2 linked regions of the Pleomorphomonas sp. T1.2MG-36 genome follow. The protein of the gene in region 1 binds, or shares a complex with, the protein of each later gene. Links are inferred from orthologs where the notes say so. Each region holds a gene or a part of one and is shown on either strand. Other genes may lie near its edges.

What was found.
Region 2: the proteins of nusB (region 1) and rpsJ are in contact, whole or in part, in a solved structure (PDB 3D3B), measured with the Escherichia coli proteins. The link is inferred for Pleomorphomonas sp. T1.2MG-36 from one-to-one orthologs.

Annotation. Positions count from the first base shown.
Region 1 is NZ_CATNLY010000001.1:818,649-821,690, forward strand. What follows is about bases 100-2,824. They hold nusB (transcription antitermination factor NusB), read right to left. Parts: upstream 1,850-2,824; coding sequence 1,349-1,849; downstream 100-1,348. Other genes in these bases: QQZ18_RS03825 (YqaA family protein), read right to left, coding at 100-121; thiL (thiamine-phosphate kinase), read right to left, coding at 355-1,347; QQZ18_RS03840 (ClbS/DfsB family four-helix bundle protein), read right to left, coding at 2,064-2,576; QQZ18_RS03845 (MarC family protein), read left to right, coding at 2,677-2,824. Also shown: more of QQZ18_RS03825, read right to left, coding at 1-99; more of QQZ18_RS03845, read left to right, coding at 2,825-3,042. UniProt on the Escherichia coli protein: Part of the processive rRNA transcription and antitermination complex (rrnTAC). The complex forms an RNA-chaperone ring around the RNA exit tunnel of RNA polymerase (RNAP).
Region 2 is NZ_CATNLY010000012.1:365,422-368,651, reverse strand. What follows is about bases 224-3,136. They hold rpsJ (30S ribosomal protein S10), read left to right. Parts: upstream 224-1,482; coding sequence 1,483-1,791; downstream 1,792-3,136. Other genes in these bases: rplD (50S ribosomal protein L4), read left to right, coding at 2,528-3,136; rplC (50S ribosomal protein L3), read left to right, coding at 1,821-2,528; tuf (elongation factor Tu), read left to right, coding at 227-1,417. Outside these bases: fusA (elongation factor G), read left to right, coding at 1-175; more of rplD, read left to right, coding at 3,137-3,148; QQZ18_RS08590 (50S ribosomal protein L23), read left to right, coding at 3,145-3,230. UniProt on the Escherichia coli protein: Involved in the binding of tRNA to the ribosomes. Part of the processive rRNA transcription and antitermination complex (rrnTAC). The complex forms an RNA-chaperone ring around the RNA exit tunnel of RNA polymerase (RNAP).

The sequences.
Region 1 (3,042 bases):
GCATCACGTCGGGCGGAATGGGGAAGAACGAGCTTTCCGCGAAGGAAACGGCGGCGAGCCATGTGCCCGCCTTGCGGCTGCCGGCCAGCGACATAGTCCAATCGTAGAGCTTGCGGAACATCGGCCCTCCGGGAAATGCAAAGAAAGCAACGATTCGATAAAACAATGCGCGGCCACCCAAGCGGAGCCCCGCGGAGGTCTAGCGACTCGCCCCTGACGACGCAAGCCGGACAGGCGTTCGCGCGTCCGCTTGATACGGAACCTAGCAACTTCCGGGCCGGGACCTATGCTCTATCCCGTTGTTTTCACGCAACTTCGGACGCAACACCGCTTCCCATTTTTACTGGGTCTGCTCTAGAAGTGCCGGTAAGATCCCGACCCGAGCTCGGCCAGCGCCGGATGATCGCCCTGCACATCGATGCCCTCCCCCGGCCGGACCCGGCCGATCACGGTTGCATCGATGCCCAACGAAGCGGCAGTTGCGAGGAAGGTGGCAACCTTCGCCTCGGGAATGGACAGCGCCAGTTCGTAGTCGTCGCCACCGGTCAGAGCCACGGCGAACAGGTGCGGATCGGCCACGACAGCGGCGCGGGTGGCGGCCGACAGCGGCACGCTGTCAGCGTCGATCTCGATGGCCACACCGGAGGCAGCGGCCATCTTGCCGAGATCGCCGACGAGACCGTCGGAGATATCCATGCCGCCCGAGGCACAGTCGGCCACCGCCGACGCCAGCGCACCGCGCGGCCGCGGCAGCAGATAGCGGTCGAGAAGATGATCGCGATGTTCGGCGGAAAGACCCAGGCGGCCGGATAGCGCCGGATCGAGCCGCAAGGAAAGGCCCAGCGCTGCGTCTCCGATGGTGCCGGTGACGACAATGACCTCACCGGCCTGCGCGCCGCCGCGCCTGACCATTCCGCCTTCCTTGACTTCGCCGATCGCCGTCACCGACAGCGTCAGGCCGGCCGGGGAGCGCACCGTATCGCCGCCATAGAGTGAGATGCCGTAGGTCGCCTGATCGGCGGCGAGGCCGGCGCCCAGGGCGTCGACTTGTTCGGCGGTGAAGTCCTTGGGAAGGCCGAGGGCCAGAAGATAACCGACCGGCGTGGCTCCCTTTGCCGCGAGATCGGACAGATTGACGCGCAATGCCTTGCACGCCACGGCATCCCAGGGATCGTCGGCGAAGAAATGCACGCCGCTCACCACCTCGTCCTTGGTCAGCACGAGATCGCGACCGGGGCGCGGGCGATAGAAAGCGGCATCGTCGGTGAGCCCCAAGGCGCCATCGGCTGCCAATGGCGCAAAGACGCGGGCGATCAGCTCGAACTCACCGATGCCGCCCGCCGCCATCTCACGCGCCCTCTTTGGGGAACTCGTCGGGGCGGATTTCATGGGCGATGCGGTCGAGCACGCCGTTGACGAGACGCGGCTCGTCGTCCTCGAAGAAGGCGCGGGCAACGTCGATGTATTCGGAGATGATGACCCGGCCCGGCACGTCGCCACGCTTTAGGAGCTCGTAGGCGCCGCAACGCAAGATGGCGCGCAGCGTGGCATCGACCCGCTTCAGGGGCCAATCCTCGACCAGCGCCGTATGCACCATGGGATCGATCGTCCGCTGATCGGCAACCACACCGCCGACGATGTCGCGGAACCAGCCGGCATCGGCCTGCCGATACTCGAAGCCATCGATCTCCTTGCCCAGACGGAAGGCCTCGAACTCATGCACCACTTCCATGAGGTCGCCGCCACCGATCTCGAGCTGGTAGAGCGCCTGCACGGCGGCAAGGCGGGCGGCGCCGCGCTGATTAGCCGGACGCGGCTCGGATCTGGCGCCGGATCGGTCGTCGTTCATGGTCCCAATGTCTCCCAGGCGAATGGATCGACCGGCATTGCCTCCGGGCTCCATCCGCACTGAATCGTCGTTTCGAAACGCCGCCGCGCTCCGAGAAGAGCGGCGCGTACGGCGCCGCCGGTTGGCGGCTGGTCCTGATCAAGCTGTGGCGGGGCAAAGACCACGGAACGACCGGTTTGTCCAGCGGAAAACGGCACTTCCCTCCCCCTCGACTTCAGGCGAGTCCCTTTTCCTTCTTCCACCGCCGAAGCCGCTTGCGGGCGTTGTCGAAGGGCGATGCCGTGTTGAACTGGATCATGCGGCCGAGCGTGTAGGTCTCGTACCAGGGCTTGCCGTAGAGATCCTCGTTACCGGTCTCGTCAATGACGGCGAGGATGCGATCCTTGGTCGCGGCGAAGCGGTCGAGCAGAGCCGGATAGGACAGATCCGCGTAGTCGGCATAGAATTTCTGGGCCAGCCGGCCGAGCTCGTTCCACTTGTAGCCGGTCTCCGGGAAATCCACCTGTTGGCCCGCGTTTCGGCCGGCATGCCATTTCAGCACCAGTTCCCCCCAGCCGACGAGGTAGGCGACCAGATCGTGCACGCTCATGACCGTGTCCTTGGCATGCCCTTCGAGCGTCTGCTCGCGGCTGAGCGCCTCCGGTACACCATCCAGATCGGTACGGAGTTTCAAGTAGTTGCCGCGAATGGCTTCGGCGAGTTCGGCCTTGTTTGTGGGAACAGCCACGACTTTTCCTCATAATCGCAGCCAATAGGTCACCCGCCCCTATCGGCGCTATCGGTTTTCTGGCAGAGCAGCGGGCAACTTCCGAAACGGCGGACGGGCCATGCCGATCGACTATATCCTCAATGCCTTCGCGACACTTTTTGTCACCATCGACCCGGTGGGCCTCGCGCCGCTCGTGCTGGCGCTGACGGCCGGCGCGCGCCCCGAGATGCGTCGCGCCATGGCCGTGCGCGCCTCGGTCATCGCCTTTCTGGTGCTGATCGCCTTCGCCTTCGTCGGCGCCGGCATCCTGACGTTCCTCGGCATTTCGATGCCGGCCTTCCGCATCGCCGGCGGTCTTCTGCTGTTCTGGATCGCCTTCGAGATGGTGTTCGAGAAGCCCAAGTCCGGCGGCTCAGACAAGAGTGGCCACGCCGACGTTTCCGTCGGTCATCCGCAGCCGATCGGCGAGGACATCCGTCACCTC
Region 2 (3,230 bases), on another replicon or contig:
CATGCGCGGCAACGCCAATGTCATCTCGGCCTTCGTTCCGCTCGCCAACATGTTCGGCTACGTGAACCAGCTCCGCTCGATGAGCCAGGGACGCGCCAGCTACACCATGCAGTTCGACCACTACGAGCAGGTCCCGGCTGCGGTCGCCCAGGAAGTTCAGGCGAAGTACGCCTGATTTCCCGACCGCTGACCTCACCCGCTTTCACGAGACAAAGGAAGATATCCGATGGCTAAGGAAAAGTTTTCGCGGACGAAGCCGCACTGCAACATCGGCACGATCGGCCACGTTGACCATGGCAAGACGTCGCTGACCGCGGCGATCACCAAGGTGCTGGCCGAGACCGGCGGCGCCACGTTCAAGGCCTACGACCAGATCGACGCTGCTCCCGAAGAGAAGGCGCGCGGCATCACGATCAACACGGCGCACGTCGAGTACGAGACGCAGAACCGTCACTATGCGCACGTCGACTGCCCAGGCCACGCCGACTACGTGAAGAACATGATCACCGGTGCCGCCCAGATGGACGGCGCGATCCTGGTCGTGTCTGCCGCCGACGGCCCGATGCCGCAGACCCGCGAGCACATCCTGCTCGCCCGTCAGGTCGGCGTTCCCGCCATCGTCGTGTTCCTGAACAAGTGCGACATGGTCGACGATCCGGAGCTGCTCGAGCTGGTGGAGATGGAAGTTCGCGAGCTTCTGTCGTCCTACGAGTTCCCCGGCGACGACATTCCGATCGTCAAGGGTTCGGCTCTCGTTGCCCTCGAGAATGGCGACCCCGTCCTCGGCCACGACGCCATCCTCGAGCTGATGACCCAGGTCGACGCCTACATCCCGCAGCCGGATCGTCCGATCGACCAGCCGTTCCTGATGCCGATCGAAGACGTGTTCTCGATCTCCGGCCGTGGCACCGTGGTGACCGGCCGTGTCGAGCGCGGCATCGTCAAGGTCGGCGAGGAAGTCGAGATCGTCGGCATCCGTCCGACCACCAAGACGACGGTGACCGGCGTTGAAATGTTCCGCAAGCTGCTCGATCAGGGCCAGGCCGGCGACAACATCGGCGCGCTGCTGCGCGGCACCAAGCGTGAAGACGTCGAGCGCGGCCAGATCCTGTGCAAGCCGGCTTCCGTGAACCCGCACACCAAGTTCAAGGCCGAAGCCTACATCCTGACCAAGGAAGAGGGTGGCCGTCACACGCCGTTCTTCACCAACTACCGCCCGCAGTTCTACTTCCGCACGACGGACGTGACCGGCGTGGTGACGCTGAACGAAGGCGTCGAGATGGTGATGCCCGGCGACAACGTGACGATGAACGTTCAGCTGATCGTCCCGATCGCCATGGAAGAGAAGCTCCGCTTCGCTATCCGTGAAGGTGGCCGCACTGTCGGCGCCGGCGTCGTCGCTTCGATCGTCGAGTAATTGATCGTTTCGAGGTGATACGGGGCGGGGCTCGCTCCGCCCACGTCTCCTCCAGAGGTAGAGAAATGAACGGTCAGAATATCCGTATCCGTCTCAAAGCGTTCGATCATCGTATCCTCGATGCTTCGACGCGCGAGATTGTCAACACGGCCAAGCGCACGGGCGCGCAGGTCCGGGGCCCGGTTCCGCTTCCGACGCGAATCGAGAAGTTCACGGTCAACCGGTCGCCCCATATCGACAAGAAGAGCCGCGAACAGTTCGAGATGCGCACTCACAAGCGCCTCCTGGACATCATCGATCCGACCCCGCAGACCGTGGACGCGCTGATGAAGCTCGACCTCGCGGCCGGCGTGGACGTCGAGATCAAGCTCTGAGAACAAGAGCCGGGTTGAGAGAGAACGCTATGCGCTCAGGTGTCATTGCACAGAAGGTCGGCATGACCCGCGTCTACAACGACGCAGGCGAGCATGTTCCCGTGACGGTTCTCAAGCTTGAGAACTGCCAGGTGGTTGCTCACCGTACCGAAGAAAAGAACGGCTATACCGCGCTCCAGTTGGGTGCCGGTACGGTCAAGGTTAAGAATGTCTCGAAGGCGATGCGCGGCCACTTTGCCGTGGCGCAGGTCGAGCCCAAGCGCGAGGTTGCCGAGTTCCGGGTGTCTCCCGAGAACCTCATCGAGGTGGGCGCCGAACTGACGGCCGACCATTTCGTTGCCGGCCAGTTCGTCGACGTTACCGGCACTTCGATCGGTAAGGGCTTCGCTGGCGCGATGAAGCGCTGGAACTTCCATGGCGGCCGCGCCACGCACGGTAACTCGGTGTCTCACCGCGTTCTGGGCTCGACCGGTCAGCGTCAGGATCCCGGCAAGGTCTTCAAGAACAAGAAGATGCCCGGCCATATGGGTGACGAGCGCGTGACCACGCAGAACCTCAAGATCGTGCGCACCGACGCCGATCGTGGTCTGATCCTGGTCGAGGGCGCGGTTCCCGGCGCCAAGGGCGGCTGGATTCTCGTCCGCGACGCGGTCAAGAAGAAGCTTCCGGAAGGTGTTCCCACCCCGGGCAAGTTCCGCAAGGCGGCGCCCGCTGCGACCGCGGAGGCAGGTGAGTGATGGAACTCGAAGTCAAGACCCTCGATGGCGCTGTTGCTGGGACGGTCGCGCTTTCGGACGAGATCTTCGGTCTCGATCCGCGCGCCGATATCCTGCAGCGCGTCGTGCGCTGGCAGCTCGCCAAGCGCCAGGCCGGTACCCACAAGACTCTGACTCGTACAGAGATCACCAAGACCGGCAAGAAGATGTATCGGCAGAAGGGCACCGGCGGCGCCCGTCACGGCAACAAGGCGGCCCCGCAGTTCCGTGGTGGTGGCAAGGCCTTCGGTCCGGTGGTGCGCAGCCATGAGCACGACCTGCCCAAAAAGGTTCGGGCCCTCGGCCTGAAGCTCGCCCTGTCGGCCAAGGCCAAGGGTGCCAATATCGTCGTCCTGGACGAGGCGGTCGCCGCCGAGGCCAAGACGAAGGCCCTGAAGACGAAGCTCGCCGCGCTCGGCCTCACCAACGCGCTGATCATCGACGGAGCCAATCCGCAGGATCAGTTCCGCCTGGCGGCCCGTGCCATCCCGCAGATCGACGTGCTGCCCGTGCAGGGCATCAACGTCTACGACATTCTGCGTCGTGACACGCTGGTTTTGACCAAGGCGGCCGTGTCGGCGCTCGAGGAGCGGTTCAAATGACCAGTCTCAAGCACTACGACATCATCCGCACGCCGGTGATCACCGAGAAGGCGACCATCCAGGCTGAGAACAACAAGGTGGT